DNA from 4 places in the Paenibacillus sp. MMS20-IR301 genome. Region 3 is predicted to be linked to each of the others. Evidence: predicted binding sites of a transcription regulator. Region 3 holds the regulator's gene; each other region holds the start of a gene.
What was found. Region 3 encodes Rex, which represses fermentation and respiration genes when NADH is low (regulators of the CRP and FNR family bind a similar motif). Its sites were predicted from a motif close to TTGTGAAATATTTCACAA; they were not measured.
Positions count from the first base shown of each region.

Region 1: a site for Rex is predicted at 3,196-3,213, ahead of LOS79_RS23785 (phosphoketolase family protein). Genes of this name have one in related genera too.
Region 2: a site for Rex is predicted at 4,848-4,865, ahead of LOS79_RS15400 (flavocytochrome c). Genes of this name have one in related genera too.
Region 4: a site for Rex is predicted at 1,910-1,927, ahead of LOS79_RS26910 (formate/nitrite transporter family protein). Genes of this name have one in related genera too.

Region 1 covers NZ_CP135275.1:5,590,224-5,598,437, forward strand. Annotated here, with positions in the region: gene LOS79_RS23780 (TIGR03915 family putative DNA repair protein) at 1-646, shown strand, start outside; gene LOS79_RS23785 (phosphoketolase family protein) at 699-3,083, opposite strand; gene LOS79_RS23790 (GntR family transcriptional regulator) at 3,341-4,063, opposite strand; gene LOS79_RS23795 (GNAT family N-acetyltransferase) at 4,180-5,124, opposite strand; gene LOS79_RS23800 (glycoside hydrolase family 94 protein) at 5,416-7,752, shown strand; gene LOS79_RS23805 (hypothetical protein) at 8,002-8,214, opposite strand, start outside.
Region 2 covers NZ_CP135275.1:3,531,818-3,540,031, forward strand. Annotated here, with positions in the region: gene LOS79_RS15375 (aminotransferase class I/II-fold pyridoxal phosphate-dependent enzyme) at 1-303, opposite strand, end outside; gene LOS79_RS15380 (Lrp/AsnC family transcriptional regulator) at 317-817, opposite strand; gene LOS79_RS15385 (spore coat protein) at 1,030-1,437, opposite strand; gene LOS79_RS15390 (hypothetical protein) at 1,523-1,756, opposite strand; gene LOS79_RS15395 (NAD(P)/FAD-dependent oxidoreductase) at 1,946-3,184, shown strand; gene LOS79_RS15400 (flavocytochrome c) at 3,273-4,832, opposite strand; gene LOS79_RS15405 (DUF4367 domain-containing protein) at 4,946-6,073, opposite strand; gene LOS79_RS15410 (RNA polymerase sigma factor) at 6,055-6,612, opposite strand; gene LOS79_RS15415 (hypothetical protein) at 6,923-7,381, shown strand; gene LOS79_RS15420 (PHP domain-containing protein) at 7,454-8,214, opposite strand, start outside.
Region 3 covers NZ_CP135275.1:1,039,819-1,048,032, reverse strand. Annotated here, with positions in the region: gene LOS79_RS04485 (3-hydroxyacyl-CoA dehydrogenase family protein) at 1-557, opposite strand, end outside; gene LOS79_RS04480 (AAA family ATPase) at 690-2,192, opposite strand; gene LOS79_RS04475 (hypothetical protein) at 2,185-2,727, opposite strand; gene LOS79_RS04470 (cell wall elongation regulator TseB-like domain-containing protein) at 3,388-3,909, opposite strand; gene LOS79_RS04465 (amidohydrolase) at 3,936-5,237, opposite strand; gene LOS79_RS04460 (redox-sensing transcriptional repressor Rex) at 5,224-5,877, opposite strand; gene dinG (ATP-dependent DNA helicase DinG) at 6,250-8,214, opposite strand, start outside.
Region 4 covers NZ_CP135275.1:6,274,413-6,282,626, reverse strand. Annotated here, with positions in the region: gene LOS79_RS26915 (MFS transporter) at 1-569, opposite strand, end outside; gene LOS79_RS26910 (formate/nitrite transporter family protein) at 965-1,789, opposite strand; gene LOS79_RS26905 (FAD-dependent oxidoreductase) at 2,006-3,370, opposite strand; gene LOS79_RS26900 (formate--tetrahydrofolate ligase) at 3,786-5,420, opposite strand; gene LOS79_RS26895 (glutathione peroxidase) at 6,063-6,539, opposite strand; gene LOS79_RS26890 (LLM class flavin-dependent oxidoreductase) at 7,765-8,214, opposite strand, start outside.

The sequences.
Region 1 (8,214 bases), 3.1 Mb from region 3:
CAATACTCCTGATAAGGAGATGCTGCTGCTTCATTTCCTGTATCTCGGTTTCACGCATGGCCCTAAGGTGATGAATATGCTGGCTGATGACACGGTACATGCGTTAACGAAGGCTGTTCAGCAGCTCCGGCGGGAAGGCCATCTGTATCTGGGGTTCGTCCGTTTCTCCGTATACGGGCCAGTTATGGCTGCAGTCATTGAGCCGCAGGGCTACGTGCTGCCGGTCATTCAGGACCATTTCTGCGACCGGTTCCAGGGGGAGAGCTTCATGATCTATGACCGTACTCATGGGATGGCACTGATTCATGAACCCGGACGGGAAGCCATTATTCCTCTAAGCGGCTGGACAGCACCCGCGCCGGACGAAGCGGAAGAAGCCTACCGCAGGCTCTGGACCGGCTTCTATCATGCAATCGGAATCAAGGAGCGCCGCAACGACCGGCTGCGTTCCTCAATGATGCCGAAGCGCTACTGGAAACATATGACGGAGATGAGCGGAGGAGGCCTGGCCGCGCTCCCGGCCTCCACCGCACAGCGGAAGCCTGCGCTGCAGCAGGAAGCTCCGGGCTTTATTCCTTCGCTGCCAGCCTCCCTGCCTGTAACAGGGAAGGATGAGATGTCACAGCACAAAGGGAGCACCCCATAGTCATATTAATGACATCCGGGGTGCTCCCTTTACACAAGCTTTTAAATATAAATTAGTTCAAAGCCTTCCATACCCAGTTCTCAACCTCTGGAAGATCAATACCCTCCTCACGGATGAACCGGTGATGCTTCTGCACGATGGCATCCATTTCATCGGCGATAGCCTGGTGCTTCCCGGCATCCGGCAAGCTCAGAACAGCCTCCTTCGCAAGGTCGAAGCGGTCCATCTGGTTCAGTACACGCATATCAAATGGTGTAGTGATATCGCCATTCTCACGGTAGCCGTGTACATGCAGGTTATGGTTGTGGCGGTCGAAGAACAGATCCTTGATCAGGCCTTCATAGCCGTGGAAGGCAAAGATAACCGGTTTGTCTTTTGTGAAAAATTGATCAAACTCTTCGTCAGACAAGCCGCGCGGATCGAGCTTCTGGCTTCTCAGCTTCAGCAGATCTACCACGTTGATGTAGCGGATTTTCAGCTCAGGCAGCTTCTCATGCAGGATCGAGATTGCTGCAAGGCTCTCCATCGTTGGTTCTGTACCCGAGGAAGCAATAACTACATCCGGCTCCCCGCCTTTATCGGTGCTTGCCCAGTCAATGATCTTAAGTCCTTTGTCTACCAGCTCCTGGGCTTCATCTGCCGAGAACCACTGCGGACGCGGGTGTTTGGACGATACAATCAGGTTGATCTTCTGACGGTCATTCAGAATAGTGTCGAAGACAGCCAGTAAGGAGTTGGCATCCGATGGCAGATACTCACGGATGAATTCCGGTTTCTTATCCGCCAGGTGACCGAGCAGACCCGGATCCTGGTGAGTATAACCGTTATGGTCCTGCTGGAACACGGTCGATGTAGCAATAACATTTAATGAAGGAATATCTGCACGCCAAGTCTGATCCGTAGCCTTGCGCAGCCATTTGAAGTGCTGGGTAATCATGGAATCCACAACACGCAGGAAAGCTTCATAGCTGGCAAAGAACCCATGGCGGCCGGTCAATACATAACCTTCCAGAATCCCTTCCGCCTGATGCTCGGACAGCTGGGAATCAATTACGCGGCCATAAGGAGCGAGGAATTCATCCTGCGGCTCCTGGATGGAGTCCATCCATTGACGTTTGGTCACTTCAAACACAGGTCCCAGACGGTTCGACATCGTTTCATCCGGTCCGAAGATGCGGAAGTTACGGTTCTCTTCGTTAAGGGTAACAACCTCTTTCAGGTATTTGCCGAGAACAGCCATATCCTGCGCAATTACTTGACCCGGTACGGAATTATCCAGCGCGTAGTTACGGAAGTTCGGCTTATGGAGATCCTTAATCAGGTTACCGGCGTTCGTTACAGGATTCATCCCCATACGTCTGTCACCTGTAGGCAGGATTTCAGCAAGGTCAGCGTTCAGCCGGCCATTCTCATCGAACAGCTCTTCAGGTCTGTAGCTGTTCAGCCACTCCAGCAGAGCTGGTGCGTGCTTCATGTTCTTCTGGTCTACCGGAATCGGCACCTGATGGGCACGGAAGGAGCCTTCATTCGGAACGCCGTCCCATGCCTTCGGACCGGTCCAGCCTTTAGGAGTACGGAAGACGAGCATCGGCCAGGCAGGACGTGTAGTATCATTATTGTCACGGGCATTCTTCTGGATCGCTGCAATTCTCTCAACAATTGTGTCCAGAACCTTCGCCATTTCCGGGTGCATCAGATCAGGGTTCTCACCTTCCACGAAGAACGCTTCCCAGCCGTTTCCTGCAAAATAAGCCGTCAGCTCTTCCCGCGACATCCGGGACAGAATGGTTGGGTTGCTGATTTTGAAGCCGTTCAGATGCAGAATCGGCAGCACCGCGCCATCTGTAATCGGGTTAATGAACCGGTTCGAGAACCAGGAAGCTGCCAGCGGGCCTGTTTCGGCTTCACCGTCACCTACAACAACTGCCGAGATCAGGTTCGGGTTATCCAGAACTGCTCCCACACTGTGCGACAGAGAGTAGCCCAGCTCGCCGCCTTCATGAATCGATCCCGGAGTTTCAGGAGCAGCATGGGAGGCTACACCGCCTGGGAAGGAGAACTGCTTGAATAATTTTTTGAGGCCGGGGATGTCTTGGGTGATTTCCGGATAGATTTCGGTATAGCTTCCGTCCAGGTAAGAGTTCGACACCATAACCTGACCGCCATGGCCCGGTCCTTCGATATAGAACATATCCAAGTCATATTTAGTAATTACGCGGTTGAGATGCGCATAGATAAAGTTCTGCCCTGGAATCGTGCCCCAGTGTCCGATCGGCTTCACTTTTACATCTGCATCCTTCAAAGGTTCTCTTAACAACGGGTTACCCTTCAAATACAGCTGACCCACGGAGATATAGTTGGTTGCACGCCAGTAAGCGTCAAGCTTTGCCAAATAAGTTTTAGAAGAATAATCCACCTGCGCGATTGATAATCCCATTTCTTCCACTCCTAATCTTTGTCTATGTTTTTTGAATGTATCATTTCTACAATTACATCATACATCTGCTTTTCAGAAATTCAATCATTTTAACAATTGATACGGTCCAATATTGTGAATTTTTGAACAAAGTATGAAATACAGCGGAAATGCATTGTCAAAACCCAATAAATTTGATAAACCTGTACATGTACGACAAAAAGACCGGAGCAGATCCCCCGGCTTTTCGTTATTCTGCTATTTATTTCGATGACCGGTTAATGAACCGATACGAAGGTATTGAACTTCATGTATTTGTAGTGGAACCGCATATGCGAGAATTCAAACGGCGTGCCGTTATCCAGGAAGAAGATCCCTTCCATAATGCCGACAGGCTCATTCTCCTGCAAATGCAGCAGCTCGTGATCACCGCTTTGCGAAGGCTCCGCAAATACAGACAAAAATGACTTGGTTACCGCCAGATTGCGCGACTCCTCCAGGTAATGAAAGATCGAGCCTTCGATAATCGCCGTGTCGAGATTCTGTACGATTTTAATTGGAATGTAACCGGTTTCAATCATGAAGGGTTCATCATCGAACAAACGCAGGCGGACGATCTTATACACAAAATCATGCGGCTGCAGGAATAAATCCCGCTGAAGCTCTTCCGTAGGCCGGATCACCTCGAACTCGAGCACCTTAATAGCAGGCTTCTTGCCGTGCATCTGAAAGTTGTCGGAGACCCCCAGATTAGAGCCTTCGTAACTGAAGATCGAATCATTTTTTATATACAGCGGATTGATAAATGTTCCGGAACCGCGCTTCTTGAACACAATTCCATGACTCTCCATCTTAGTCAGCGCCCGCTTAATGGTACTGCGGCTAACCTGATAGGCCTCACTGAGGCTGCGCTCATCCGGCAATCTCATGTCAGCAAACTTCCCCGCAAAGATTTTCATCTTAAGGTCATCAATGATTTGCTTGTATACGAACTGTGTCATGTGGTACTCCTTCGCCCAGAGAACAATAAACTTCAATCTTTAATATATCATAATAAAATGATTAAAAGAACCTTCAGCGCCGCGATCCTTGCGGGTTTGTAGGTTCTTTTGGAACTTCAAGACATTTCCCTCGCGGGAATATACATACTCTGTACCTCCTGCACGCCAGGCATAAATCCCAAATTATAATACACAGCTTCCGCATCATTACCTTCCATGACATACAATCTGAGCAGCGGATATTGGCCATGTAAAATCGTCAGTGCCCGCTGCAGCATACGCGTAGCCAGCCCTCTGCCCCGGTAGTCCGGAAGCACACCGATACTATACACTGCGGCTGCCTCATCCTGCAGACACAGCCGGCAGTTGGCAATCAGTTTGCCTGTCTCTTGATCGAACACCAGCGTAGAAGCCCGGGTCAAACTTTCATTTGAATAATTGGGATCTTCACCCGGGATAAAATCCTCTAATGCAGACTTTTTCCGCCTGACTGCTTCGAATCCGCCGCTAAAGCTGCCGAAATCACATTCCGCAATCTGTGCTTCTCTTACAAACCGTTTGCCTCCTGACTCATCCATCTGCACCCGTGGGCTCTCAATCCGCAGATCATCTTCCCAGTTCACGGTGAAAACTTCGGTCGGCCGCTGCATCCAGCGGCATCTGAACTCATCCGGCCAGAAGCCTGCCCGCGAGTATATGGATACCTGATCGGGAAGTACTTCATAGGTTCGGATCAGCTCCTTCCGGTCGGTCCAATGGATCAGCAGCTTCTTCAGCTGCTGCAATATCCCGAAGGAGTCGCTGAATGGAGGAATCGCAAATAGATGATAGATCACTCCCGGCGCCATCCGTACTCCGCCGATCTTACGCTCCCCGCTGTAAATCCAGAACGCATTCCTGCGCGGGTCTGCGAATCCGGCTTCCCTGAAAAATCCGGAATACGGCATATTATAATAAACCGAACAGTACACTCCCCATGTCTCCGGCTCCGCTCTGCGAATCGACCAATCCCCAGATAAACTGTAACTCATCGTATCTTCTGACCAATCGCTCAATAGCATTGTTCATTCCTCCTTCTGCATTTCACTTCCAAATCATCGGTCTCCTTAATCATAACAATGCGGTTTACCCGTTCATATATAACAAACAACTATAAAAAGTATTATATTGTTTGATTTTCACACTAAAAATTAGGGTTTCTAGGTGGGCTAGAGCTGTCTTATAATAGAATGGGGCGGGAATCTTTAGCCGTTTGTGAACGCGCGTTTATAACCCTGCCTATCATCCACTTTACAGGAGGAATGGTTATGCAGTACGGTCATTTTGACGAAAAGAACAAAGAGTACCTAATTATGAAACCGAATACACCCGCCCCCTGGGCCAACTACCTGGGCTCACCGGAATATGGTGCGATTATCTCAGGAAATGCCGGAGGCTACAGCTTTGTGAAGTCCGGGGCCAACGGACGGCATCTCCGCTACCACTTCAATTCCAACGACGAGCCGGGACGCTACATCTATGTGAGGGACTTAGAGAACGGAGATTACTGGTCCGGCTCCTGGCAGCCTGTAGGCAAAGATCTGGAGAAGTACCAATCGGTATGCCATCATGGAACCGGATACACGAACATTGTTGCGGACTACGATAACATTCATACAGAGTCTTTATATTATGTACCGCTGAACAAAACCTACGAGGTATGGCGGATGAAGGTCCGCAACGACGGTACTCAGCCGCGGAAGCTGGCGCTCTTCGGGTTTGCCGAATTGACCAACGATAATAACTATGAGCAGGATACCGTCAACCTTCAGTACACCCTGTTCATCTCGCGGACTTACTACAAGAATAATAAGATTCTTCAAGTCATCAATGAAAATATTACCGAAGAGCAAAGCTGGAGATTCTTCGGCGCGGCCGGCGCAGAGGTTGCCGGTTATGACGGTGACCGGGATACGTTCCTTGGTGACTACCGCAGCTACGGAAATCCGGCCTCAGTAGAGAACGGCCAGTGTTCGAATTCGCTGAACTATAATACTAACGCCTGCGGCGCCCTGCAGATCAATGTAGAGCTGCAGCCGGGTGAAGAGAAGGAAGTCGCCTTCCTATTGGGTCAATATGATGAACAGGGTGCATCCGAAATTCTTAAACACTACAAGGATCTGTCCGTTGTTGAACAGGAGCTCGCTGAATTGAAGGAGTTCTGGCACAGCAAGCTTAACCGCTTCCAGGTCCAGACCCCAAGCAACAATCTCAACAATATGATCAACACCTGGAATGCATATCAGTGCTTCATTACCTTCATCTGGTCCCGTGCCGCCTCCTTCCAGTACTCCGGTCTGCGCAACGGCCTCGGTTACCGGGATACAGTGCAGGATATTCAAGGCATTATCCACCTGGATCATGAGATGGCCCTTGAACGTCTGAGATTAATGATATCAGCACAGGTCTCTAATGGGGGCGGTCTGCCACTCGTGAAATTCGACCACAATCCGGGGCATGAAGGTACACCTGACGATCCTGAATATGTACGGGAAACCGGTCATCCGCATTACCGTGCCGATGACGCCCTTTGGCTGTTCCCGACGGTTATTAAATACTTAAATGAAAGCGGTAACTGGGATTTCACAGATGAAATGGTGCCATATTCCGATAAAGGTGAAGACACAGTATACGGCCATCTGCGCCAGGCTCTGCAGTTCAGCCTGGACCGCATGGGTGCACACGGTATGCCGGTCGGGCTGCATGCCGACTGGAACGACTGTCTGCGCCTTGGCGCCAAAGGCGAATCGCTGTTTGTCGCCTTCCAGCTGTACATGGGCTTCAAGGTATTTATGGAGATTGCCCGGAATAAGAACAAGCCAGCGGATGTAGAATGGGCACAGGGCCTGCTCGATGAGCTGGACGGCAATATTCAGAAGTATGCCTGGGAGAAGGATCAGTTCGTCCGCGGATTCACTGAAGACAACTACACGATCGGCTCCTGGGAGAACGATGAAGGCAAGATTTGGCTGAATCCGCAGAGCTGGGCTGTGTTAAGCGGCGCTGCCTCACCGGAGCAGGCGAAGCTCTCGATGGATAAGGTATACGAGAATCTGCGGACCGATTACGGCACGATGATTTTCTATCCGCCGTTCCGCAAATACGGATTGCCTGTAGCGCTTATGGCCCTGTTCAACGCCTCAACCAAGGAGAACGGCGGAATCTTCAGCCAGCCGCAGGGATGGCTCATTCTGGCCGAGACGATGATCGGCAACGGCGGACGCGCCTTCGAGTATTTCCTGAACTGCAGTCCGGCCAGCATGAACGACAAGGCTGAGGTCCGTAAGCTGGAGCCTTACGTGCACGGGCAGTTCGTTGAGTCTAAGGACAGCCCGTATCAGGGCCGGGCCCATGTGCACTGGCTCACCGGTACCGCCTCAACCGTGATGGTCTCCCTGGTAGAGGGCATCATGGGGGTTCAGCCGCAGAAGGATGGCCTCCGCCTGAATCCATGCGTTCCTTCGGACTGGACAGACTTCTCCATGGTGCGGGAATTCCGCGGGAAGAAGCTGAACATCCGGGTGGAGAACAAGAACGGTGTGGAGAAAGGCGTGTCCCGTATCGTTATTAACGGTGAAGAAATCCAGGGCGACCTGATTCCGGTGTCCGCAATGACGGAGGAGAACGAAGTGCTCGTCGTTATGGGCTAGGCTTGTAATATTAAATAGGGCGGACCCTGGCGGTCCGCCCTATTTATATGAAACTGCACGTGAAGCGGACTGAGAATCCGTTATTCTGCGAAAAATCCTCTTACTTGAGCTGAAACGGACTGATAATCCCTTATTCACTTGATTTAATCCTGAAATGAGGTAAAACGAGTCGATTAACGGCTTCTGAGCCCACTTATTCGGATAATCAGGCCGATCGGCTCAAATAACGGAATTACAGTCCTTATCAGCCTACTTCAATATCTTATTCAGCTCCTCCGCCTGCCTCCTGCTATTCACTCTGGCATAGAAATAGAAAGCGATCGTATGCAGCACAACCGATAACAGCAGCATCCCCGGCAGCCAGGACTTAATCTGATCGAACATCTCTACAGAGAAGAGCCATACCATCCCCATTCCGCCTGACAGGCTGAGGATTGAAGAAATGAGAATATTCCAGAGCGG
Region 2 (8,214 bases), 2.5 Mb from region 3:
AACGGTGGCAATAATCTGATTAGCCGGATCATATTGCACTGCGAACCGGGTCTGCAGGTATTCGGCAATGCCCTCCCGGAGCTCAGGCATCCCTGCATTGGAGGTGTAGCCGGTAAACCCGCGTTCGAGCGAGTAGACACAGGCTTCCCTGACATGCCACGGTGTCTTGAAATCCGGTTCACCTACACCGAGTGATATGATATCTTTGCTGCCTGCCGCAAGATCGAAAAACCTGCGGATACCCGAAGGCTGAATCTGCTGGACCAGCGGAGCCAAATAGGAGTTCATCGATTTCGTAATCATGGCATTACATCCTTCACGGAGATATCATCAGACGGTTGTCTTCTTCATGCTCTTCAAAGATGATACCGTCCTGTTTGTATTTTTTGAGCGTAAAGTTTGTTTTGGTAGAGAGCACCGCATCAATCGGCGACAGCTTCTCGGAGACGAAATTGGCCACCTCGCGCAGATTACGTCCTTCCACTTCGACCAGTAAATCATAGGCACCGGACATCAGATAGACGGATTTGACCTGCGGGTAGAGGTAAATCCGCTCGGCAATGCCTTCAAAGCCGCGGCCGCGTTCCGGTGTAATCTGCACCTCGATCAGCGCAGTTACCCGCTCGTCATCCACCTTATCCCAGTTGACAACCGTCGCATATTTTACAATGACATGATCCTGCTCCATTTGGGCAATTACTGTTTTGACGTCTTCTTCTTCCGCTCCAAGCAGGGTAGCCATTAGCGCTGTCGAGCTTCGCGCGTCCTCCTTAAGCAGTTCCAGCACTTTCCTCTTCAAGTCATTCATTTCCTTCATGCCTTCCCTCCGGATCGTTCGCCAGCCGGGTGCCTTCCTGGTTCCAGGGACAACCTTCTGCGAAAAGAGTTTAGTATTAATATGACATGAAAATGACAGTTCTGCAAACAAAATAACCCCGCCGGAGCGGGGCTACAGGACTTCCTTTCACTTGACTGCCGCCTGTAACCGGAAGGGAAGCGCACTCATGCTTCATCTCTCCCGCATCAGGGTTACATATAGTAAGATCCGTTGCTATGCTGATTGCCATGCTGCACATTGGCCTGATGCAGCGGAACATTAGAGGCGTGATTGTAGGCCGCCGCTCCGCCTGTTTTCTCGCGTACAAACTGCTGGCACTTCTGCTGGGTCTGCTGGGCGCACTGGATCTGCTTGTCCACATCCTGACGCAGCGCCTTGCCCGGAGGCGTGTACATATTCATCTGCGACATCTGCGTGTACAGCTCTCCCTGAATTCTGAGAGTGTCCATCGTCAAATCATTGAATACCCGGCGTACCGTCTGACAGTTCGATTCGGTGGCTGCAGTTGTATATTCGCGGACAGTCCGCTTCAAATCAGCCAAAATCGTGTTCAGCAAATCCTCGTCCGCCATAAATGACGTTCCGTTTTGTGCGTACACAATAAAACCTCCTTATAAGTTGAGTTTCTTCTTACAGATTAGCTTCGGAAGCACCGGCCTAAGCTGCCGGCATTCACAGCTCAGCTTATTGCGGCTGGGTTGGCGCATACTGCTGATGCTGATGCAGCAGCTGTACCAGCATATCCATATGGTGGGTATGGCTCTGAATCTGCTGGATACAAATTCCCTGCACCGCCTGATTCTGGGTTGTTCCGGCTGTAGCAGCCAGCTGTTTGATCAGCAAATCCTCGTTGGAGATCGAATCGGCGATGTATTCCAATTCTTTTCCGCTAAGCGCCTGCATTTGGTTAGATTGCATGTTCGGTATTCCCTCCTTCTGGATGTTCAAGCGTTCTTTAGTATGCCGCCGGGGCAAGCTCTTTATGTGCCTGCGGGCACAAGAGAGGCTTACACAAATCTGGATAAAAGCCTGCACGGCTGCGCATGAGCACCCGGCAGGCTGCAAATAATACCTTATCAGGAATCATACAAAGGAGAGACTTAACTCATGAAACTCATCAGCGGACAATTGCCCTGGGCGAATACACTGCCTCATCCTCCTGTCTATCCGGTACTGGAAGGGGACACAGCCTGCGATTGCCTGATTGTCGGCGGCGGTATGGGCGGAGCGATGATGTCCTACCGTATGTCACTCACCGGAGCAGATACTGTTATCATCGATAAAAGATCTGTAGCAGGCGGAAGCTCACATGCCAATACAGGATTACTGCAGATTGCCAATGACAAATCGCTGACCTCCTGCATGAATACCTTCGGCGAAGAGAACGGTGTGCTCTTCTATAAGCTGTGCCAGCGGGGCCTTCAAGCAATTCTTGATTTGCCGGAGAAGCTTGAAATCGATCCGCAGATCATTCCCCGCAGCAGCCTGCTCTATGCCAGCTCCCTGGAGGATGTGCCTGCACTGAAGCTGGAGCAGGAGAATCTCGCCTCGCACGGCTTTGATTCGGAACTGTGGAATGAGGAAAAAATCCGCTCCCATTATTCCTTTTCGCGGCCCGCGGCCCTGTATTCCAGAGGGGATGCAGAAACGAATCCGTTCCGCACCGTGCACAGCCTGATTCATAAGGCGCACTCCGGCGGAGTCCGTGTCTACGCACATACGGAAGCGCTGAGCTATGAATATAGAACTGACGGTGTAATCTGCCATACAAGGCATGGCCGGATTTTTGCGAAGAATGTTGTTTTTGCCATGGGCTACGAAACCCAGGAAATGAAGAAGGACCGCGGTGCAGAGCTGATTAATACCTATGCCGTTATGACCAAACCTCTGCGCAGCATGCCGAAATGGCATGAACAAAGCCTCATCTGGGAGACTGCCCGGCCTTATCTGTACTTCCGGACGACTCCGGACGGCCGGATCATCGCCGGCGGCAAGGACGAGCAGCTCACTGATCCTGACCGCCGGGAGGTGCGGGTGCTCTCGCAAAGCCAGCGGCTGCTGGAGGAGCTAGTGGCTTTGTTTCCGGAGCTTCAGGGAATTGAAGCTGAATATTCCTGGGGAGCCGTCTTCGGCTCAACACGGGACGGCTTGCCGTACATGGGCCCTCATCCGGAATACCCTCACTGTTATTTCATTGAGGGCTACGGCGGCAACGGCACCGTCTACAGCATGATTGCTGCCGAGCTCCTGTCCGATACACTGGCCGGCAGGCACCGGCCGGAGCTGGAGCTGTTCTCCTTAACCCGGACAGCCAAGCCCTCCCCGTCTCCGGCCATTCAGGGGTAGGCGCCGGAGACACACAAGAAGGGATGCCCTGTAAGCCTGCGGCTTAGGGGCATCCCTTTTTTCCATCATAATCATATGCAATGATTGCTTATTGCGCTTTTACAAACTCAGCTGACTTGATTCCGGCCTGGCGTCCGAAAATAATAATCTCCGCCACCGAGTTGCCGCCGATACGGTTCTGGCCGTGTAATCCGCCGACAACCTCACCTGCTGCGAACAATCCGGTAATCGGGCTGCCTTCCTTGTTCAGGACTTCAGTATTCGTATTGATCACTACGCCGCCCATCGTATAGTGAATCCCGGGGCCAATCAGGATGGCATAATAAGGGGCGCCGGACAGGTCATTGTCCATCCCGGTAGTTCTGCCGAATTCCGCATCCGTCTTACTCTTGACTGCACCGTTCCATGTGTCCACTGTCGCCTTGAGTTCAGCTGCCGGAACATTGATTTGTTCAGCCAGTGCTTCAATCGTGTCCGCTGTTTTGACAACGCCCATCTTGATATATTGGTCAACTGCCTTGACCCGGGATTTCACGCCGGAATCAAATACCAGATAGGCTGATTTGTCAGGCAGGGTATTGATCGAAGCCGTTACTTTATCACGGGTATCCATTTCGTTGCCGAAGCGTTTACCTTCGTTTGAGACGAGAATAGCGCCTTCGCCGCGGACCGCTTCACCGATCAGGTAGGATTTCTCCTGCTGCACTGTCGGGTGAACCTGAATCTGATCCAGATCTACCGTAGTCCCGCCAACCTGTTCAATCATCCGGATCCCGTCACCTGTGCTGCCGATCTGATTCGTAGTTACATAGCCTGCAAGGTCGGGCCGGACGGATGTAATCATCTCCATATTGGAGCCGAAACCGCCGGTAGTCACGATAACTGCCGAGCCGGTGATAATTTTCTCATCTGCCTGGTTGAACAGCACCTTAACGCCGTTCACTTTACCATCCTGTACAGTAAGCTCCTTCACATCTGCATTAACGAACAAGGGAATACCCTTCTCTTGAACATTCCGCACTAGACCTGCTACCAGATATTGGCCTACTGCAGAGCCGTCCTCCGGACGGTGGGTACGTTTCTCTTTCATTCCGCCGGTAATGGTGATGTTGTTCAGACGGATGCCGATTGAATCCAGCCAGTCAACCGCACTTGCCGAGTTGTCCACGAAGAACCGGAGCAATTCCTTATTGTTCGTATCATGACCGCCGGCCAGAGTCTCTTCGTAGAACAGGTCGTTGCTGTCTTCAATTCCCTGCTCCTTCTGGAACTTCGTCTGCGATGCGTTCATCCCGGAGGAGGACTTGGTAGTGTTACCGCCGGCTACCGGCATTTTCTCCAGGATCACCGGATTCATGCCGTTAGCTTTGGCTTCCAGTGCCGCCGACATTCCCGCACCGCCTGCACCGACGATGATAATATCATATTTATCTTTTAACTGGTCATAGGGTGTATAATTTGCTTCAGATGCCCCAGATACGGCTTCGGCTGTCTCTTTAGGCTCTGCAGTCGCTGCCGGCTCTGTAGTCGCGGTATTCTTACCCGTGCTCTCATTGGTACTGCTGCCCGCATTGTTGTTACCGCAGCCAGCGATAACCAGCATAACGGAGAGAACGAGAATAAGTGCAGCTGCTAATCTCTTGTTCATTGTTGTGTTGCCCCCTTGTGCATATTTTCACAATTATCATAGCTGCAAGAGGGCTGCCTTGGAAGCTTACGTAACTAAAGAAAACGTTTAGTAATTAAAGTAACCGGATTATGTTAATTCATCATACCGGCCGCAATGCGGATGACCTCATCCTTGGTTAACTCCGGTTCCTCCTCACGGACCGACATATTATAGATGATCTGTGCTTCCGGATCTGACCAGACCAGTCTGTACTTATACCCCAGATCAATCTTTTCATCGCTGGAGGGTTCGAGATAAATAAGCTCCTTGCCGCCAATATCAATATTTTCAACCTTTGTCGTTTCGGTCCACAGCAGGCTTTCTGCCGGTTCAGCCTTCTCATCCACACGCGAAGCGCTGATTCTCACCTGACTCTTCCCCTTCTTGTACACCAGCGCAGAAGAATCATAAGCGATGTTCTCCGCCTTCTCCCTTTTCCAGGTCATCCGGAAGTTGTCTCCCAGGTCAATCTCGCTTTCGCCTTTAAACTGCTTCTCATCTTCAACCTTTATCAAGGAGGGCTTGATTAACGCCTCATCCAGGATATACCCCTCCGGCATATTCCCCGGCTGCTTCACTTCCGGAGCGTGGTACTTCTCTGCACTGGTCTTATAGGCGGAGTAGTCCTTGAATATGATCGGCGGGCTGTACAAGCCAAGATGACCTTCTTCTTCCCTGTCTGCACGTTTGATCACATATGTGGCATACTCTCCGGGATTCAGCAGTGTCTCTATAACATTGTAGCCCTTTGAATATTTCAGCTTGTAGAGTTCATCCTCTTCACTCGGCTGCGCCTGGGCCGGCCAGGGAATCAAGGGTTCATCCGGCTTCATAATCATACCGCCTGAGTTCGTCGCCGGAAGCGGCTTATAAGGCAGCACCTTGTACTGGGACTCAGCTCCCTGCCGGAGTTCACCGGAATACCGGGTATAGCCGCCGCCCAGCAAGACTATTACAAGGAGTGCCGCCGCCCAGCCCTGCACCGGAATCCGCGGGATTCGCTTGCGTCTCCGACTCGTTCCGGCTTCTGCCTCCAGCCTGCGCATAATGTTAGGAGTCTCTCCGCTTGGCGGAGAGGTCAGCTCTCCTGCAGCCGATAGCGTTCCGCCAAGCCCGAGCGCTTTCATTACGGGTTCATGTACATCAACCGGGGTGAAACCGGCAGACCGGTCACCGTCCTTCAGAAACCGCTCCTCCTGGGTCAATTCACGCTTGTCCATAGTTGTATCTCCTTTCTTTCGAGCACCTTTTTGAGCTTGCTTCTGGTCCGTTCATATCTTTTGCGTGCAGCAGCCGTGCTGACGCCCAGGATTTCGCCGATTTCCGCAAACGATTTATCTTCATAAATACGCAGAATCAGCAAATTCCGGTCTTCCGCATTCAGCTTCCCCAGGGCGGCTGAGACCGGCTCGCTGAATAGACGGTTCTCGACCGTTTGTTCAGCGCTGTTCACCGTGACCTCCTGCCGGAGAAGCCTTCGCAGCTGAAGCTGAAATTTCTGCCGCCTCAACTGGTTCAGACAATGATGGTAAGCGATCTTGTAAAGCCAGGATACGAAACCCGCCTGCGGCTTGTATTGCCCGATATTCTGGTAAGCCTTAATCAGGATATCCTGCACCGCATCCTCTGCCTCTACCCTGCTGTTCAGCAGCCGGAAGCAGTAGAGGTAGATCTGCTGCTGGTACAGCCTGATTACATCTGAGAACAGGCTGGCATCTCCGGCCTGTATCCTCCTGATCTTCTCTTCTATGGAATCCACGCTGGTCTCCCTTCTTTTAATTTTTTCTATTTCTTCTGTTTCTATAGATATAACACTTGAGCAGCCTCGGGCGTGACAATTATTTTATGGGTGTCTGGGAGGCGGTCCTTCAGCATTTGGAGCAGGAGCTGAGACCGGCGCTCTTTCAGGAGGGGCGCTGGGTGATGGACTACCGCAGAATTCGGGTGGTTGCTTACAAGCGTTAAAGAGAATAAGCGAAATATAAGTAAAAGAAGCGGATTTGCTTGGAGGAATAGATAGATTTATAATTGTGACTTATACAACCATACTGCAAGGAGGAACAGAATCAATGAAAAAAAGCGACAAGTATATGCTGACCGGCGCCATTCTGGCGGCTGCAGGTGTTTCTCTCATGGCTTATACCGCAAGCCGCTACACTTCACTCAAAAAAATAGTTGCCCGGATGATAACATTGGAGGATATCGCTTCCCTGGAAATTACGCGCCTGTCTTCTGTTCCCGGTGAACAAAAGGATATCGTGGTTACTGAACCAAAGGCTATTCAACAAATATTTGCCGGTTTCTCTGACGTCCGTTTATTAAAATCCGCCCGGAATGTAACTTCCGGTAATGCACACAGCTATTATATTACGATCGTACAGGCTGACCGGAAACAGCGTTTTGATATCATTCTGAAGGGAAACAGCCATCTGATTATTTATGATAATGATCTGAATAACCCGCATTTGAATGCTTACAAAATTGTAGGTCCGTTTAATCCGCAGGCACTGCTGCAGGCTTTTGAATAATAGCCTAAACTGAAACAAGCCGGCACCATTGCCGGCTTGTTTACAGTTTAATCAGCCCCAACCAGCGGGAGCCTACGCCTGATACTCTATCTCCGCCTCATCCCTCGAAGGCGCTTCACCCGCCAGCTGCTTCAGCAGCTTTTTCATCATCACCGAAGCCTTTACTTTAACAGGCAGGCATGGCGACAGCTCGATCTCATATCTGCCCTGCTTCACCGCCTCCTTAAGCTCTTCAACCGTAGAACAGGGCTCATGCAGCTTATTCACCACACTGCCATACTGCAGGCACTGGTGGCTGTCGCTGCCGGCAATAACCGGGACCCCCAGCTGCGCTGCGAACGGTGTGATCAGATTCTTGTAAGCCTCCGCCCCCTGCATATAAATATCCTTGGCATTGTAGTCAAAGGCATCCAGCCGCTTCAGCAGCTCAGGATCAAGCTGATGCAGCGGAGTAGAGGTCCGGAACGGATGCGCGCCGATCTTCCACAGCCGGTATTCATCCGCATAATCAAGCAGCTGTCTGAACGGAATGAAGCTGCCCTCAAGGGTATGAGCCTCCAGCAGGGCACGAACGGCAAGAACGTTCTCCTTAAGCCCGATCAGCAGAATATGGCCTGTTTCTGCAATATCAACCTCCATGCCAGGAAACAGCTTCAGGCCGTTCACATCATAATAATGCCCGTTATAAGGGTAGAGCCGGTCCAGCGCTTCGTACATTGCATAGAAATTGGAAGTGTTAAAATGCTCGGTTAACGCGACCGCCTGCAGCCCGTTTTCCTTAGCCTCCGCCATCATTTCAGCGAAATACTCCGGGGAAAATGCAGATTTCTTCG
Region 3 (8,214 bases):
GGGGATTCATAAATCATTACGCCCTTCTTCTCTACAACCTCATCTACAAAGGCTTTGGTATCTTCAAACGTGCTGTCTGAAGTTTTCAGTCCGCGCACGATTTCTACGAGATCAACCTTGCCTACAGGATGAATGAAGTGCATGCCGATTACGCGCTCCGGATACATAGTAGAACTGGCAAGCTCAGTCAAGCTGAGGGTCGAGGTATTGCTGGCAAGGATTATGTGGCTCGGACATACTTGGTCGAGCTGATTAAATACCTTCTGCTTCGCTTCCAGGTCCTCAACGATGGTCTCAATAACCATATCGCAGGAGCTGAGCTCAGCAAAATGTGTCACTTTTTGAATGCGGCCGAGAATCAGTTTCTTCTCCGCCTGGGTAATCGCCCATTTCTCCAGCTGCTTGTCGAGATTTGTCTCAATCATTTCGTAGGAGTAGTTCAATCTTTCAGCAGTTTTCTCCACCAGCATTACATCCAGGCCTTTGGCTGCCAGCATTTCAGCAATGCCTTGGCCCATTGTGCCACCGCCGATGACACCAATCTTCTTAAAATTCATTTAAAAGTCTCCATCCTTTCAGGTATCTATACTTTTGTATTGTACCTTGTCTGTCGAAAAAAATAAGTAGCCCGACATATAATAATATCTTAGCATGTCTGAAAAGTAAAAAAAAATAACCGGCATAAAGAATTATGCCGGTAAAAGGACACTGTCACGAAATTGACAACGAAATTGCTCCCCGGAGAGAACTTCCTCCTTCATTAAAATGTCAAGGGAGTAATCAAATACATTTCTTTGCTTGTTCAGCAGATCTCTGGTGCGGGCCATCAGCTCATCCAGGATCTTACTGTTCTCCTTCATCAGCTCTTCGGTCGTCACCATCTGCAGATTGGCAATACCGAGTGAGGTAAGACCTGACTTCATCATCGTCTCCACAATATTCAGCGCCTGGTCGAAGTCGCCGCGCGAACCGGTGCTGCGCCCGCCGTAATACATCTCCTCAGCTACCGCTCCGCCCAGTGCAATCATAATCTGATGCTCCAGATAATCCTTCGTATACAGATACTGCTCTGTCTGCGGGTTATGCCTTACATACCCGAGAGCCTGTCCGCGCGGAGTCAGTGTGACCTGGCTGACGCTTCCCGGACGCAGCAGCTCAGCCATAATAGCATGTCCAAGCTCATGAATCGCTACCCGCTGCTTCTCTTCATGATTGGTCTCGCGGTCAGTCTTCTCACCCATCATTACCTTATCAATCGCCATCGACAGATGACGCTGCTCCACCTCGGTGAGATTCTCACGCATCATGTAGATTGCCGCCTCATTCATCACGCTCTCCAATTGGGCACCGGAGAAGCCGTAAGCCTCCTCGGCGATTTTATCCAGATCAACACTCTCATGCAGCGGCTTGTTATTGGCGTGCAGATCAAGGATCGACTTGCGCCCCTTCTTGTCAGGCATGTCCACCTGGATGTGGCGGTCGAAGCGTCCCGGGCGCAGCAGTGCCGAGTCGAGCATTTCCTTACGGTTCGTTGCTGCGACCAGCAGAATCCGCGGGGTCTCATTGTTGTAAATCCCGTCCATCTCCGTCAGCAGCTGATTGAGCGTCTGATCATATTCACGCTGCTGTCCGCCTTCACGCTTCCCGCCGATGACATCAATTTCATCAATAAAAATAATGGCGCTCTGCTTGTTCTCCTTCAGTGCGCGCGTGCGGGCATCCTTGAACAGGTCACGGATACGTCCGGCACCGACACCGACATACATCTCTACAAACTCACTGCCTGAAGCCGCCACAAATACGGAATTGGTATAATGCGCTGCAGCTTTAGCCATCAGCGTCTTACCGGTCCCCGGAGGGCCTGTAAGCAGAATCCCTTTGAGCGGACGAATCCCGAATTTGCTGATTTCTTCGTGCCGGATCAGGAAATCCAGCGCCTCGCGCAGCTCCTGCTTCGCATTGTCCTGGCCGCCGATTTGTTCAAACGTCAGCTTGGCAGGGCCGCTTTTTTTGCGTTTTTTATCCGCACCGGCATTAACCGTAAGACCGCCGCGCGCATGGGCAATGAACAGAAGGGCAGCAACCATGCCGGCTGCAACGATTACAGGGATAATATTAATTCCGACAAAAGCCATAAAAACGAGCAGCACCGGAACAAATCCGGCCAGAATCTCTTTCCACCACTTAGGCATTGTTCCACACTCCCATCGCAGCCGCTGTACGCGGAAGAATAATAAATTTACTCTCTTTCCCGTCACTCAGGCTTACGTATACGTTATTGTCATCAATCTCAGTAGTTGCTGTAACTGCACTGTACTGGCTGTATTCTGCCTTCAGGTCATCCAGCTTGGCGGGAATCAGGGTATATTTCCGGCTCTCCATCGCTTCCGCCACAGAGAACATCGCCTTGTCCCAGTACTCGTCCAGCAGAGCGCTTGAGTGCTGCTCCACATCCAGCTTAAGTGTACGGCCGTTAATAGCGGAGCCGCCCTCTTTGGAGACATACTGCACCAGCTCGCGCAATTTCGTGCCCGGCTGTAAATCAAGTTTCAAAGTTACCTCATTGCGTTTAATAGTAATATGGGAATCCTTCACGCCCTCATAGGACGATACAAGCTTTTGCAGCGGCTCCTGAACAGCGAACTGGCGGTAAGCATACCAGCCACCAAACAACAGGGCAACGGACAGCAGAGACGTTAGAAGCACAGGCATAAGACGCAGTTTCAAGAAACGTCCTCCTCTCAAAGATGAGCAAGCTATTATTTATAATAATGACCAGCAAGCATGTCCAGTTTCCGAACTCGCATGCTCTTAAGCATGCCTTGATACAAATAGTAGTATATCACAGGTGTATATACGATTTTACGGAAAAGTGTGAATATATTTAAAATTTTTGATACTAATTTCTGGATGTTTCAGAAGATTATCATTCTTTATCGGCAAAAGAGCTGCTTCAGATTAGCCCCGTTTGGGCGTAATATAAAAAACAGCAGCTCAGAATCCTGCTCTGAACTGCTGTTGCCTTCACTCTATCCTCATTTTACAATTCTGCGTATACATCAAGCTCTATCATGAATATATCTTTCAACATATACTATAATATATCAATCGATGCTATCCTTCTTTCAAACCATCAATCAATCCGAACGTAAACGAGAGTACCGGCAAAATAATTTCAAAGGCCAGAAGTAAATAACCAATAATGACTTGGGACTTCCTTCCACTCTTCCGTCCCAACCGGATGCAAAGAATACTGCCCATAATCATAAGGATATACGTTGTAAAGTAATGCATTTCGGCCTCCCATGAGCGTTTTTAACAAAAAAAGCAGGAGAACAATCCCTTGTCCCCCCGCCTGATTAAGCATGGAATGCTGCCGGTATTTTATTACCGGATGGGCAGGCTGTAACCGTCCCCAATGGCGCTGCCATCACTGAAACGGTAAAAGCTGTAATAGAACCGCCCGTCTTTTTTATAAAATAACTGCCAGACATATTCTCCGCTATACACACCAGGCAGCAGCCGTTTAATCGTGATGCCCGGGAGCTCACGTGCGATCTTGTCACGGATCTGGGCCTCTGAGGTTCCCTTACTGATCTCTTCCGCATATACCCCGTTCTCTCCCCCGGCAGGCTTGCCTTCCGTGGTAAAGCGGACCCAGACCATCAGCTCTGTACCTGCGTCATTGATGCCGGTAAGGACCCAGTAGATTGAATTTTCATCCCAGATGGATTTCTGCGCCTTCGTTATTTCCGTCAGCCCGGCCTGCGTTCTGGCAAGCTGCCTGGCTTCATTCCGCTCGTTCCACTGATCCTTCATAATGTAGGCGTAAAACTGGCTTAGTCCGAACAGAAGGAGCAATACCAGGGAGATCCCCAGCGGAAGCCACTTTCTCCTCTTTTTCAACATGCAGCTTCCTTTCTATATAACCTCTATTACCGTTTAAGCAGATTTTCGAACGTTTCCTGCGCTTTACGGCGGATAGCCTCTTCGTCCAGGGTAAGGCACTGCTTGTGCTTCACAACCTGCTTGCCGTTCACCCATACATGCTCGACATCCTTGCCGCTGGCTGAATATACGGCATGTGACAAGAGATCCGTGTGCGGCAGCAAATGCGGCTGATCGATATCAATCGCGATGAAATCGGCCTTCATCCCCGCAGCAAGACGCCCGATATTATTCAGGAAAATAGACTGCGCCCCGTATTCTGTCGCCATCAGCAGCGCCTGCGGTGCCGGTACGGCCGTCGGATCACCGCTCACACCCTTGTGAATCAGCGCGGCCATCCGCATCTCCTCAAACATATCCAGGTTGTTGTTGCTGGCTGCACCGTCTGTGCCGAGTGACACCTTAACACCGGCTCTCAGCAAATCCGGAACACGGGCTACGCCGCTGGCCAGCTTCAGGTTGCTGCAGGGATTATGCGATACGCCGACATTATGGCGGGCAAGAATTCCGATCTCCTCATCATTCAGATGAACACCGTGGGCAACCAGGGACGGACGCGTGAACATGCCCAGCTTCTCAAGGTGTGCAACCGGACGGAGTCCGTAATCAGCCGCGTTCTGTTCTACCTCACGCAGGGTTTCGGACATATGCGTATGCATCGGCAGGTCCAGATCATGGGCAGCCTGTACAAACCTCATGAAGAACTCAGGAGGGCAGGTGTAAGGCGCATGCGGCGAGATCATCGAGGTAATTCTGCCGTCTGCCTTGCCATGCCAGTTCCGGGCAAAAGCAACCGCTTCCGCCAGCTTGTGGTTCTGCACCTCTTCGGGACACAGGCCGATAACGCCGCGCATCAGCACGCCGCGGATTCCGGACTGCTCCGTAACCTCCGCTACCCGGTCCATGTGGTCGTACATATCGAGGAAGGTGGTAGTGCCGCTCTTCAGCATCTCCAGCACGGACAGCGAAGTTCCCCAATACACATCATCACCGGTGAATTTCTCTTCCATCGGCCACATTTTTTCCTGCAGCCAGGCTTGAAGGACCATATCATCACCATACCCGCGGAGCAGCGACATGGCTGCATGGCCGTGTGTATTAATGAGACCCGGCATGAACAGCAGACGGCTGCCGTCGATGACCTGGAAATCCTCACCCGTTACAGGCTTAGCTTCACCTATGTACGTAATCAGATCATTTTCTATAGTCATATAACCGCTCAGCACCGGCTGGTCACTGCCCGGAACGAGGAAACGGCCATTCTCAATAACAGTTTTATTGCTGCTCATCTGCCACTTCTTCCTTTCCATCATGCAAATAATAAGCCAGACTCTGCAGATCGGTAGTGAAGTCGGCAGCGTGAATCCGGATGTTCGCCGGCGTCTTCAGAATGACCGGGGCAAAGTTCAGAATAGCCTCAATCCCTGAATCCACCAGGATATCCGCTACATTCTGGGCTTCGCTGTCCGGTACGGTAATGATCCCGATACGAATGCCCTGCGCGCGGATTGTATCACCAAGCTCATTCATCGGCTGTACGGTCAGAGAGTTGATCTGCTGGCCTACTTTAGGCTCGTAAGCATCAAAAATAGCCGTGATCTTCATCGTATCCTTCAGATAGGCATTGTAATTGGACAAGGCATGGCCGAGATTACCGGCTCCTACCAGCGCTACATTAATTTGCTGGTCCAGCTTCAGAATGTGGCGGATTTTCTCTATGAGATAAGAGACATCATAACCGATGCCCTTTCTGCCGAAATCCCCGAAATAAGCCAGGTCCTTGCGGATCTGGGCAGGGTTCAGATCAAGCTTTTGTCCCAGCTCCTGAGAAGAAACTGTAGAGATTTCACGTTTTTGGAGATCGTTCAGGAAACGCAGGTACACTGGGAGCCTGCGCACGACGGCCTCCGATATTTTATCCGATTTCATGTTTTCTCCTCCTAAAAGTTTTGTAAGCAAACGCTTCATTTATTAACTTCGTGCAAAACTTGCTTCGTAAGCATAGTCTTAGTTTGATAGCATTAAAAAAGTTGAACTTAAAGCTGAATTGTCACTGCGGTGAACATTTGGACTTCCGGCCGCTGTTGCCCCAAAATTTCTTAATTAATACCACTTTTAGCGGTATAAATCCGGTGGCAAAGGCGATCGCTATCGCTCCTACAGTTCCAAATTTCCCCTTCGATCCTTTTTGCTTTTCGTTAGTTATAGAAACCCTGCTCCGCTGCCGCGGCATCTGGTCAGCAGCAGCGACCGGGTCTTCGGGTAAATTAGGATCTATTAATAATATCAACCGGCAGCCGTTTATGAAACCCCGCCTTCATCAAGCCACTCTGCAATCCGCGGAACCATCTGCTCAGTCAGCATATGCTCCATCTTCGGACCGGGCAGTGAATACAGGAAGTATTTCCCGTAATAAGCTTCAATGACCCTGGTATCATATACAATAACAATGCCGCGGTCTTGTGCGGTGCGGACCAGCCGTCCAAAGCCCTGCTTGAACCGGATGACCGCCTGCGGAACAGACAGCTTCATAAACGGATTTTTCTTTTGGGCCTGCAGCAGCTCCGACTTCGCTTCGGCGAGCGGATGGTTCGGCGGCTGAAACGGCAGTCTGACGATAGCGAGACAGGTCAGTGCATCTCCGGGAATGTCTACCCCTTCCCAGAAGCTGCTCGTACCCAGCAGCACCGCAGCCGGGCTGTCCTGGAAACGGCGGATCAGCTTGCTCCGGCTACCGCCCTCCACCCCTTGTCCAAGCACTGAGATATCCTGCATTGCCAGGGCTTCCTTAAGCGGATCATACACCTGCCGCAGCATTTTGTATGATGTGAACAGCACCAGCATCCGCCCGCGCGTGGCTATAGCCGCTTCTGCGAGTGAACGTACCAGCGTATCAACGAACCGGGCATCCCCGATGCTGCCCTTCACGCTTGGGAAGTCACGGGGGATGACCAGCAGCGCCTGCTCCCGGTAGTTGAACGGAGACGGCAGCAGCGAAGTCATCAGCCGTCCTTCTTCTGCAGCTCCGCCCAGACCCAGATTATCAATCATGAACTGGAAGGATTTGTCCACCGACAAAGTGGCGGAAGTCAGAATAATACTCTTCTTCTTGTCGAAGAACAGCTCTCTGAGCTGTGTGCTGACATCGACCGGAACAGCGTACATCTGCAGTGACTTGCCGCGGTAATTGCCGCTTCCCTCCAGCCAATACACAATATTCTCATCGTTCAGCGTCATGAAGAACCGGATCTGCTCCCGGATGGATGCAAGGTCCTTGAACAGTCCGCCGATGTCAGTCACAAGGCTGTCTGAAGACGACTGGCTGTCCGTATCCCGCATCTCGCTGAGCATTTTATCACCCTTACGGATAATATCGCTCAGGCTGAGATGAAGCGTATTCTCCAGCGCAGCCAGTTCTTCCCACTCCTTTGGCTTCTTTCCGGGCAGCAGGCGCGCAACCAGCTGCCCGGCTTCTCCGGCCCCGGCATCGCTGCGCTCCGGCAGCAGGCCAAACAGCCTGTCGCTAAGCGCATCCCACGACTCCTTCACGGTGAGCAGGTCTGGATAGATGCGGTCAATAACCCCGCTCCATTCCGAAGCCTGCTCACTGCCTGAAGACTGCAAAGTCTGGCGCAGGGCCGGCAGCTGACCGCTGCGGCTGTCCTTGTACAGACGGGTAAGCGTATGGGCGACTGTGAAATATTTCATCTGCATGCCCAGATGCTTACCGGCGATATCTTCCAGATGATGCGCCTCATCAATAACCAGATGCTCGTAAGCCGGAAGCAGCTGATGCCCGGCCTTAACGTCTGCGAACAGTTTGGAGTGATTGGTAACAACTACATCGGCAATTCCGGCTTCATGCTTCGCCCGGTGATAATAACATTTGCGGAACCACGGACAGGAACGCCCCAGACAGGAGTCGGTATCACTGGCTACCGTCTCCCAGAAATCACCTCCGCGGCCGTGTAAATTAAGCTCCTCATCATCGCCTGTCTGCGTCTGGGTCAGCCAGACGATCATTTGCGCTGCTGTCAGCGCTTCTTCCCGGGTGCTTGTGAAATCCTTCTTAATAATTCTATGTTCAAACTTGCGGAGACACAAATAATGCCCTCTTCCCTTAAAGATCGCAGCCTTAAACGGGAACGGGACGACGCTGGTGAGCAAAGGGATATCGCGTTCACGCAGTTGATCCTGCAGGTTGATCGTATGCGTGCTGACCATGACCTTCTCGTCACTGCGGATACTGTGATAAATGGCCGGCAG
Region 4 (8,214 bases), 2.5 Mb from region 3:
GCCGGTGCAGCCCCCACCTTGCGCAGATAAACCAAGAAGAAGACGGCGAACACAGCCGAAGTCACACCGTTCAGCACAAAGCTCAGCATATAATTGCCCAGAAACCCGCTTAGAGCCGTTCCCAGGGCTACCCCGATATTGTTCGAAACATAAATGATATTAAAAAGCTCTGCGCGCTGCTCCGCGAACCGGAAGCCGATGAACGCCTGGATTGCCGGAAGCGACAGCGAATTGAAGAGTCCCATCAGACCCATGACCATAATGAACAGGCTCCAGCTGCCGCTTGCCCACGGGAGCGCAAATAAGGTCAGTGCGTTCATAGCCAGCGCCCCGACGATCAGCCGGTTTACCCCTACTTTATGATACAGTGATCCGCCAAGCAATTGTCCGGCAATACCGCCGAGTGACTGCACCAGCAGCACAATCCCCGCATCCTTCATACTGCGTCCCAGCTCATCGAATACATACATCGTAACCAGCGGCCACATCAGCGCACTGCCGGTAGCATTAATCAGACTGGCAATCAAGAATACTTTGACTTCCTTCGGATAAGCCTGCAAGAATCTCATAACTTGTCTTTCATCCCCTGTTACTTTGTTGACATTAATCCATCCAGTATCATCTGAAAAGAGGGCGCAGAGCAAGCGTCCATATTAACGCTTTATCGCGTCAATTAAATGAAATATATGCAATGGAAAATAAGCTGTACCTGAGTGATTCGCTCCCCGTATCCCCGGGTAATAGTGCATATGAAACACTCCCTATTTATTCGCCGTGAGCCCGATTTCGTTCCCCCGAGTCGGAAATGCACGGCGAATTTTGTGTTGTCCGGAAGATAGAAGTTAGAGCAGAAGCCGCCTAACAGCTGCGGATTGCAAAAACACCTTCCGGTAACCGGATGCCGGGATACCAGAAAGTGCTCAGGTAAAACTATTCAACAGGCAGCTTGCAGCTGCCTGATCTGTTAAGCATGTTTCTTCACACCTGTAGGAATGCTCTTAGCGGATGCAGCCGCAGCCGGCGCCTTGCGCAGGTAAGCCATATAGTAGGCTGCTGCAACGAAGATCGCACCGCCTGTAAGATTGCCGAGCCATACCGGAGCAAAGTTGCCGAAGTACTGTCCCCAGGTGAAGTGTCCTTCGAAGATAGCGGCAGGGATCAGGAACATGTTAGCTACAACGTGCTGGAATCCGATGGCGACAAACGCCATTGTCGGGAACCAGATACCGAGGATTTTACCGCTGAAATTATCTGCTCCATAGGAGAGCCATACCGCCAGCGCAACGAGCCAGTTACAGCCGATCCCGGAGACAAAGGCCTGCAGGAAGGTCACATCAATCTTGTGCTCCGCCATGCTTACCAGCTTCTCCAGATACACTCCGTCTGAGGTGAGGCCGACAATGTGCCCGAAGAAGTAAGCGACGAACAAGGCACCCGCCAGGTTAGCGATCGTTATCAGCACCAGATTCTTAAACATTTCCCAGAACGAGATCTTCTTTGCGATAAAAGCAAGCGGCACCGCCATCATGTTGCCTGTCAGCAGCTCTCCTCCGGCCAGCAGCACCAGGATCAGCCCTACAGGGAAAACTGCAGCCCCGATAAAGTTAGCAATGGACCCCCATTCGGCAGGCGCACCGGCAATGACACGAATATCCAGCAAAAATCCGAGCGAAATAAACGCCCCTCCCAGAAAACCGAGAATAAGTACAGCACTGAGCGGATTGTGCGCTTTCTTGACTCCGTTCTCTACCGTAACTTCGGCGATCTCCTGCGGTTTGTTATAAGCCATGATTCCTATCCCCTTCTAATTACTTAAAATTTGTTCCTTTATGCCATTGTAACGTGATCCCAGTCACATTTACGTGATAAATATCACTCACAGAAAAACCAAGTGAAAGTTTTCACTGACATGTCAAATTTACCACAAAAGCCTTATTGGCGGAAGATTTTTTACCAACACAAAAAAACCGGAGCCTTAAGCGGCCCCGGCGGATGATCGCGGAATTTAGACGTTTACGGTTTCTCTGACAGCCACAGTTTTAGGCAATGCCTGCAGGCCTGCGGTGTTCAGGAAGTTCCAAGGCTTATTGTAGTGCGGCTGGAAGAAGAAGTCGATGAAGGCCAGCTGGTCTACGGTCATTTTATTCTGAATGCAGACCGATACGGTATTGATCGACTGCGTCAGATCCATCTTCGACATGATCTGAGCGCCCAAGATACGGCGGGTAGCCCGTTCATATACCACTTTTACCTGAACCTGCTCCACAGTCGGCATGAATTCCGGACGGTAGTTATCTGTCAGCAGTACACTTTCAATATCCAGTCCTTCTGCTTTGGCCGCATCCTCAGTAAGGCCGGTTCCGGCAATATTGTCTTCGTAGATCTTGATCCCCGAGGTTCCCTGCGTGCCCATATACGGAATAGTGTTAGTAACCAGATTACGGGCGACAAGTGTACCCATGCGTACAGCGTTGGTTGCTAACGGAATATAGGCGTGTTTACCGGTCGGGTTGTAATGAATCGCACAGCTGTCACCGGCAGCATATACATCCGGCAGGCTGGTCTGCATATAGTCGTTGACCATAATCGCACCGTTTGGCAGCATCTCCACCTGGCCCTTCAGCAGCTCTGTATTCGGACGGAAGCCGATGCACAGAATGACCAGATCTGTCTCATGCTCACCTTTGCTGGTAATAACTTTAGTAACCTTACCATTCTCTCCGGCAAAAGCAGCGATCTTCTCGCCAAGCGCCAGCTTGATTCCGTGCTCTTCCAGCGACCGCTGAATCGGTGCGGTGAACTCTTCATCCAGGTATTTGCTCAGGATCCGCTCCTCGCCGTCAATCAGCGTAACCTGTTTACCGTTCATCTGGAAGGCTTCGACCAGCTCAACTCCGATATATCCGGCACCGACTACAGTAATTCTCTGTACCTTCTGTGCTTCTTCAATGATGGTGTTGGAATGGTTGTAATTCTTCGAGAGCAGAACGCCTTTCAAATCTATACCTTCAAGCTGCGGCACAATCGGCCATGAGCCTGTCGTCATAATCAGCTTATCATACGTATCTTCGAATTCTTCGCCTGTGACCAGGTTGCGGGCCTTCAGGGTTTTGCGGGCAGTATCCACATTCGTAACTTCGTGGCGCATCTTCGTCTGCACACCCAGCGCCGCCAGCTGTTCAGGGGAAGAATAGAACAGTCCTTGCGGGTCTTTAACCACTCCGCCTACATACAGCGCGATACCGCAAGACAGGAACGAGATATTATCATTACGCTCATACACTGTAATCTGGGCATCCGGGTATAGTTGTGCGGTATTAACAATGGCGGCGGTTCCGGCGTGTGTACATCCAATGACTGCTACTTTCATGATTTCTTCCTCCTCCAAATTAAAAGCCTGTTTATGTGTATTTGTGATTAATTTCACTTTATACACTGATTATATTGTGATTATTATCACATTGCAATAGTTTTTGTGATTTTTCTCACATTGTTCACAATTTCAAATTTTAATAGTTTTCAGGAAAAGTCAGGCAGGACCGGGTATCAGCTTGGCTGCTGTGAAGCGCAGGTCCGTTTCGCTCCGGCTTAGTTTTCCCCGGCAGAAGCACATTATGTCTGCCAGCGGCAGGAAGAGACAGGCAGGTTTATATAAAATAACCCCACTCGTCCGCAGGAAAATGCGGAGCAAGTGAGGTCTTATTAGCGGCCAGCTGGATGGCTGCACGGCTGATTATATTGCCTGGAGGGACACCCGGGCAGTTACAGCGTCCCTTCCAGAACCTTTATTCTAACCCGGAAATTACACCGCCCTCATCGACCTGCAGCCCTTCCGCCGCGGGTTTGGCCGGCAGTCCCGGCATGGTGACTATATTGCCCGTGATGACAACTGCGAATCCTGCACCCAGGGACAGCGTGATATCCCGGACACCCATGGTGAAGCCTTCGGGTGCTCCAAGCAGCCTTGGCTGATCCGAGAAGGAATATGGCGTCTTGGCCATGCAGACCTGCAGCTGCTGCAGGCCCAGCCTGTCGATCACAGCCAGACTGCGTTTGGCTGCCGGAGAGAACACCACTTCGGCGCCGCGGTAAATTTCCGTGACGATTTTATTGATTTTGGACGGAATATCCAGGCCGTCTTCATAGAGCGGTGCATAATTCACAGCATCTTCCCGGTCCAGCAGCTTCTTCAGTGCAAACGCAAGCTCAAGTCCACCGGCACTGCCCTCCGCCCATACCTTGGATACGGCTGCAGGCACACCAAGTCTGCGGCAAGCCTCCAGCACATCATTGATCTCTGCCGGAGCATCGCCCTCGAAATGATTGAGCGCTACCAGCACCGGCACACCGAATTTGCTTAAATTCTCAATATGGCACTCCATATTGGACAAGCCGGCGAGCAAGGCCGCACGGTTACCGGCATACAGCTCTTCCTTACGGACACCGCCGTTATATTTCAGTGATTTCACTGTAACCACCAGCACTGCGGCCGAAGGAGACAGGCCAGCCTGGCGGCATTTAATGTCCATAAACTTCTCGGCGCCCAGATCCGCACCGAAGCCGGCCTCTGTTACAACCACCTCGCCAAGCTTCAGCGCGTAGCGGGTCCCGATCACACTGCTGCAGCCGTGGGCAATATTGGCAAAAGGTCCGCCATGTACAATAACCGGCGTGCCTTCCAGCGTCTGCACAAGATTGGGCTTCACCGCTTCCTTCAGCAGCGCAGTCATAGCCTCCACTGCACCAATCTCCTTGGCAGTAACCGGCTGGCCCAGCGTATCATAACCGATGAGCATCCGGCTCAGTCTTTTTTTCAAATCGGCAAGATCATTGCAAAGGCACAGTACAGCCATAATCTCGGAAGCTGTTGTGATCTGGAAGCCGCTCTCGCGCACCGTCCCGTTGCCGTCTCCCAGGCCGGTCACAATATTACGCAGACTGCGGTCATTCATATCCATTACACGTTTCCAGACAATCCGCTGCGGGTCGAGGCTTAAGGCGTTGCCCTGGAACATATGATTATCGATCATTGCAGACAGCAGATTATGCGCAGAGGTCACGGCATGGATATCACCGGTGAAATGCAGATTAATCTCGTCCGCCGGAACAATCTGCGACTTGCCTCCGCCGGTTGCGCCGCCCTTCATTCCGAGGCAAGGCCCAAGTGACGGCTCACGCAGTGCAGCAACCGTCTTAATCCCCGCCGCATTCAGCGCCTGGGATAATCCGATGGTGGTTAAGGTTTTTCCTTCGCCCGCCGGTGTGGGATTTACCGCTGTTACCAGAACCAGCTTGCCGTCCGGCTTGTGCTTCAGTTCCTCCCATAGCGATGGGGAGAGCTTGCTTTTGTATTTACCGTACAACTCCAGATGCTCCTCATGGATCCCTGCTGCCGATGCTACCTCTGTAATTAACCTCATGCTTTTATGAAACCCTCCTGCCGTTATTATCCTGCATCCTTCTTAGCTTTATGCAATTCCGTAAGGGATGAAACTTTCCTCTTCAAAGAATACAGTGTCTCTGAAAAGATACAAGGATAATTTTCATACAACTCTGCTGATTAATAGAAAAACACTATATAGCTTGAACATAGCTTGAACTGGAAACGTTAAGGAGTATTTGCAATAAGAGAACACCCATAATAATGGAGCAATTGTATTTTCTACATTTGAATCCATGCTAAACAGCTGAAAAATCCAATCTATTGTATTTCGTACAGTGCTTTTCGGAAAAATGAGCTTAAAATGCCCAAATCCCAAGAAATGAGTGTACAAAATACAACAGATTCTATTTTCAGGCTCATTTTATTGTAATCTGCTGTACAAAGTACAATAGAATGAATTCTCTACTCCCGCACTATTCTGAAGCCCAAGATCACAGGTTCAAAAATATATAGCCGGCGGATACCTGCGCGGTTGCGCTACTCCTCCGTTCCATTCCGGGTACTCCGACTAAAACTAGGCTCAGAGCAAGTACTGCCTGTAATAAAAACTCCCGGGCCAGATGCATACGCACCACGGTCCGGGAGGAGGAGAGAGTTAAGCTTTGGACTGGGCCTGCTGCTACAGCAGTGATTCAATGGTATCCTTCATGCTTTCTGGTGATTCCTTCGGCTCCACCCGGGCAGCTACATTGCCGCTGCGGTCTACCAGAAACTTCGTGAAGTTCCACTGGATATCACTGCTCTCGCCGTCACCCGGCTGCTGGCCCTTCAAATATTGAAACAGCAGGCTCGCGTCCGGCCCGTTGACATCCACCTTGGCAAACACCGGAAAAGTAACGCCATAATTAATCTGGCAAAAAGCCTCCGCTTCCTCACTGGTTCCCGGCTCCTGGCCGGCAAACTGGTTGCAGGGGAACCCGAGCACGACCAGCCCCTGATCTTTGTATTGCTCATACAGCTTCTGCAAATCCCCGTATTGCGGCGTCAGTCCGCACTGGCTTGCCGTATTGGCGATCAGCAGCACCTTGCCCTCATAGTCCTTAAACGGCACTTCAGTACCCGATGGTGTAACCCCGGCAAAACTATAGATCGACATCCTGCTTCGCTTCCTTTCGGCAGTAGATTTTGTAGTCTGCAGATTAAATAATCCTGCAGCTCATGCACCTCCATCTTATCTTATCCGCGGGTTAATACAAAATGTAGCGTGCGGCGGATGGGGGAATAGAGCGGCACGGGAGGAGTTTGGAGAGGGGGAGGAAGCATGAAGTATGGGGAAGGCCGGGAAGGGTAGTATGAGATGTGAGCAGCTGCTGGCTGAAGGACGGGCGGCTGGGATGTGGGGGAGTGCTCGCTGACGGCTGGCGGCGGAGATAGGGAGGAGTGCTCGCTGGCGGCTGGATTGCGGGGAGTGCTTGCCATAAACCAACTTTTAATAATTCAAAGTATTTTAAGGGCGTTTTTACCCTTAATTTCGCTTAACAACCGGATTTCAGCTGATTTAAGGGTACTTTTACCCCTAATTTCCTCTCAACACCCACTTTCGGCGAAATTAAGGGTACTTTTACCTCTAATTTCCTCTCCTTGCCTACTTTCGGCAATATTAAGGGCATTTTTACCCTTAATTTCGCTTAACAACCGAATTTCAGCGGATTTAAGGGTACTTTTCTCATTGATTTCAGCTATCCGCTCTGGCCAGAATGCGGCGATTCCAAAAATCCATCTAAGTACGCCTAAATGTGGCTTCGGAGTGAATATAGAGGAAGAAACAATAACTACCAGAGTCAAATACGTACACCTTCTGGCGGAGATTAGGGCACTTTGGGTACATTGGGTACTTTGAGCACTTTGAACACTTCGGGTACTTTGGGTACTTTGGGCACTTTGAACACTTTGGGCACTTTGGATACTTTGGGCACTTTGAGCACTTTGAACACTTTGGGTACTTTGGGTACTTTGGATACTTTGGGTACTTTGAGCACTTTGAACACTTCGGGTACTTTGAGCACTTTGGGTACTTTGGCACTTCGAGCAATTCGGGTACTACGGACATCACAGCCTTTATCAGCCCGTTTTATATTCCAGTTGACGGGTTTGCGGACATCATGGGATTAATCGCCACTTTTCTGGTGAAATCTCCACTTTTCTCGTGAAATAACGGCGCTGATGTCCGTTAAGACCAGCATTCAGCCGCTTTTCCACATCTTAACGGCGCTCATGTCCGCAATGCTACACTATGTACTTGAAAACCGGTGCGTGACTGTCCACTTTCTGTACTGAGATCCATTCCGCCGGCCCCCCAGCCCCGCGGGCTTCCCAACAGGCTATTCCCTGCTGGGTAGGCCACAGGCTTCAGCAATAAGGCGGAAGGACTTCAGTTTGTCTTCAAAGCAGTGAATATGACTGGAGAGCATCAGCTCCCCGCACTGATATTGTTCAGCCAGCGCCTGCAACTGTTCCCTGACTTCTGCGGGGGAGCCTACGATCATCCGCTTGCGGTTCTCCCGGATGGTGAATCTGTCAAACGGTGTGTATGTATAATTCACAGCGGTATCCGGCGAAGGGGTGGGCGAAGAGACATGCCCTTTCTCCAGCAGTACTACGGACAGATCCATACTGGCTGCCAAGCGGTCCGCCTCTGCTGCGGTTTCAGCACAGACGGCAAATACAGCTGCCAGCGGCCGTGGCGCAGTACCGGCACAGGATGGCATGAAGCGGTTCTTGTATTCACGCACCGCTTCTGCTCCCCCGCTGCCGCTGATGAAATGAGCGAA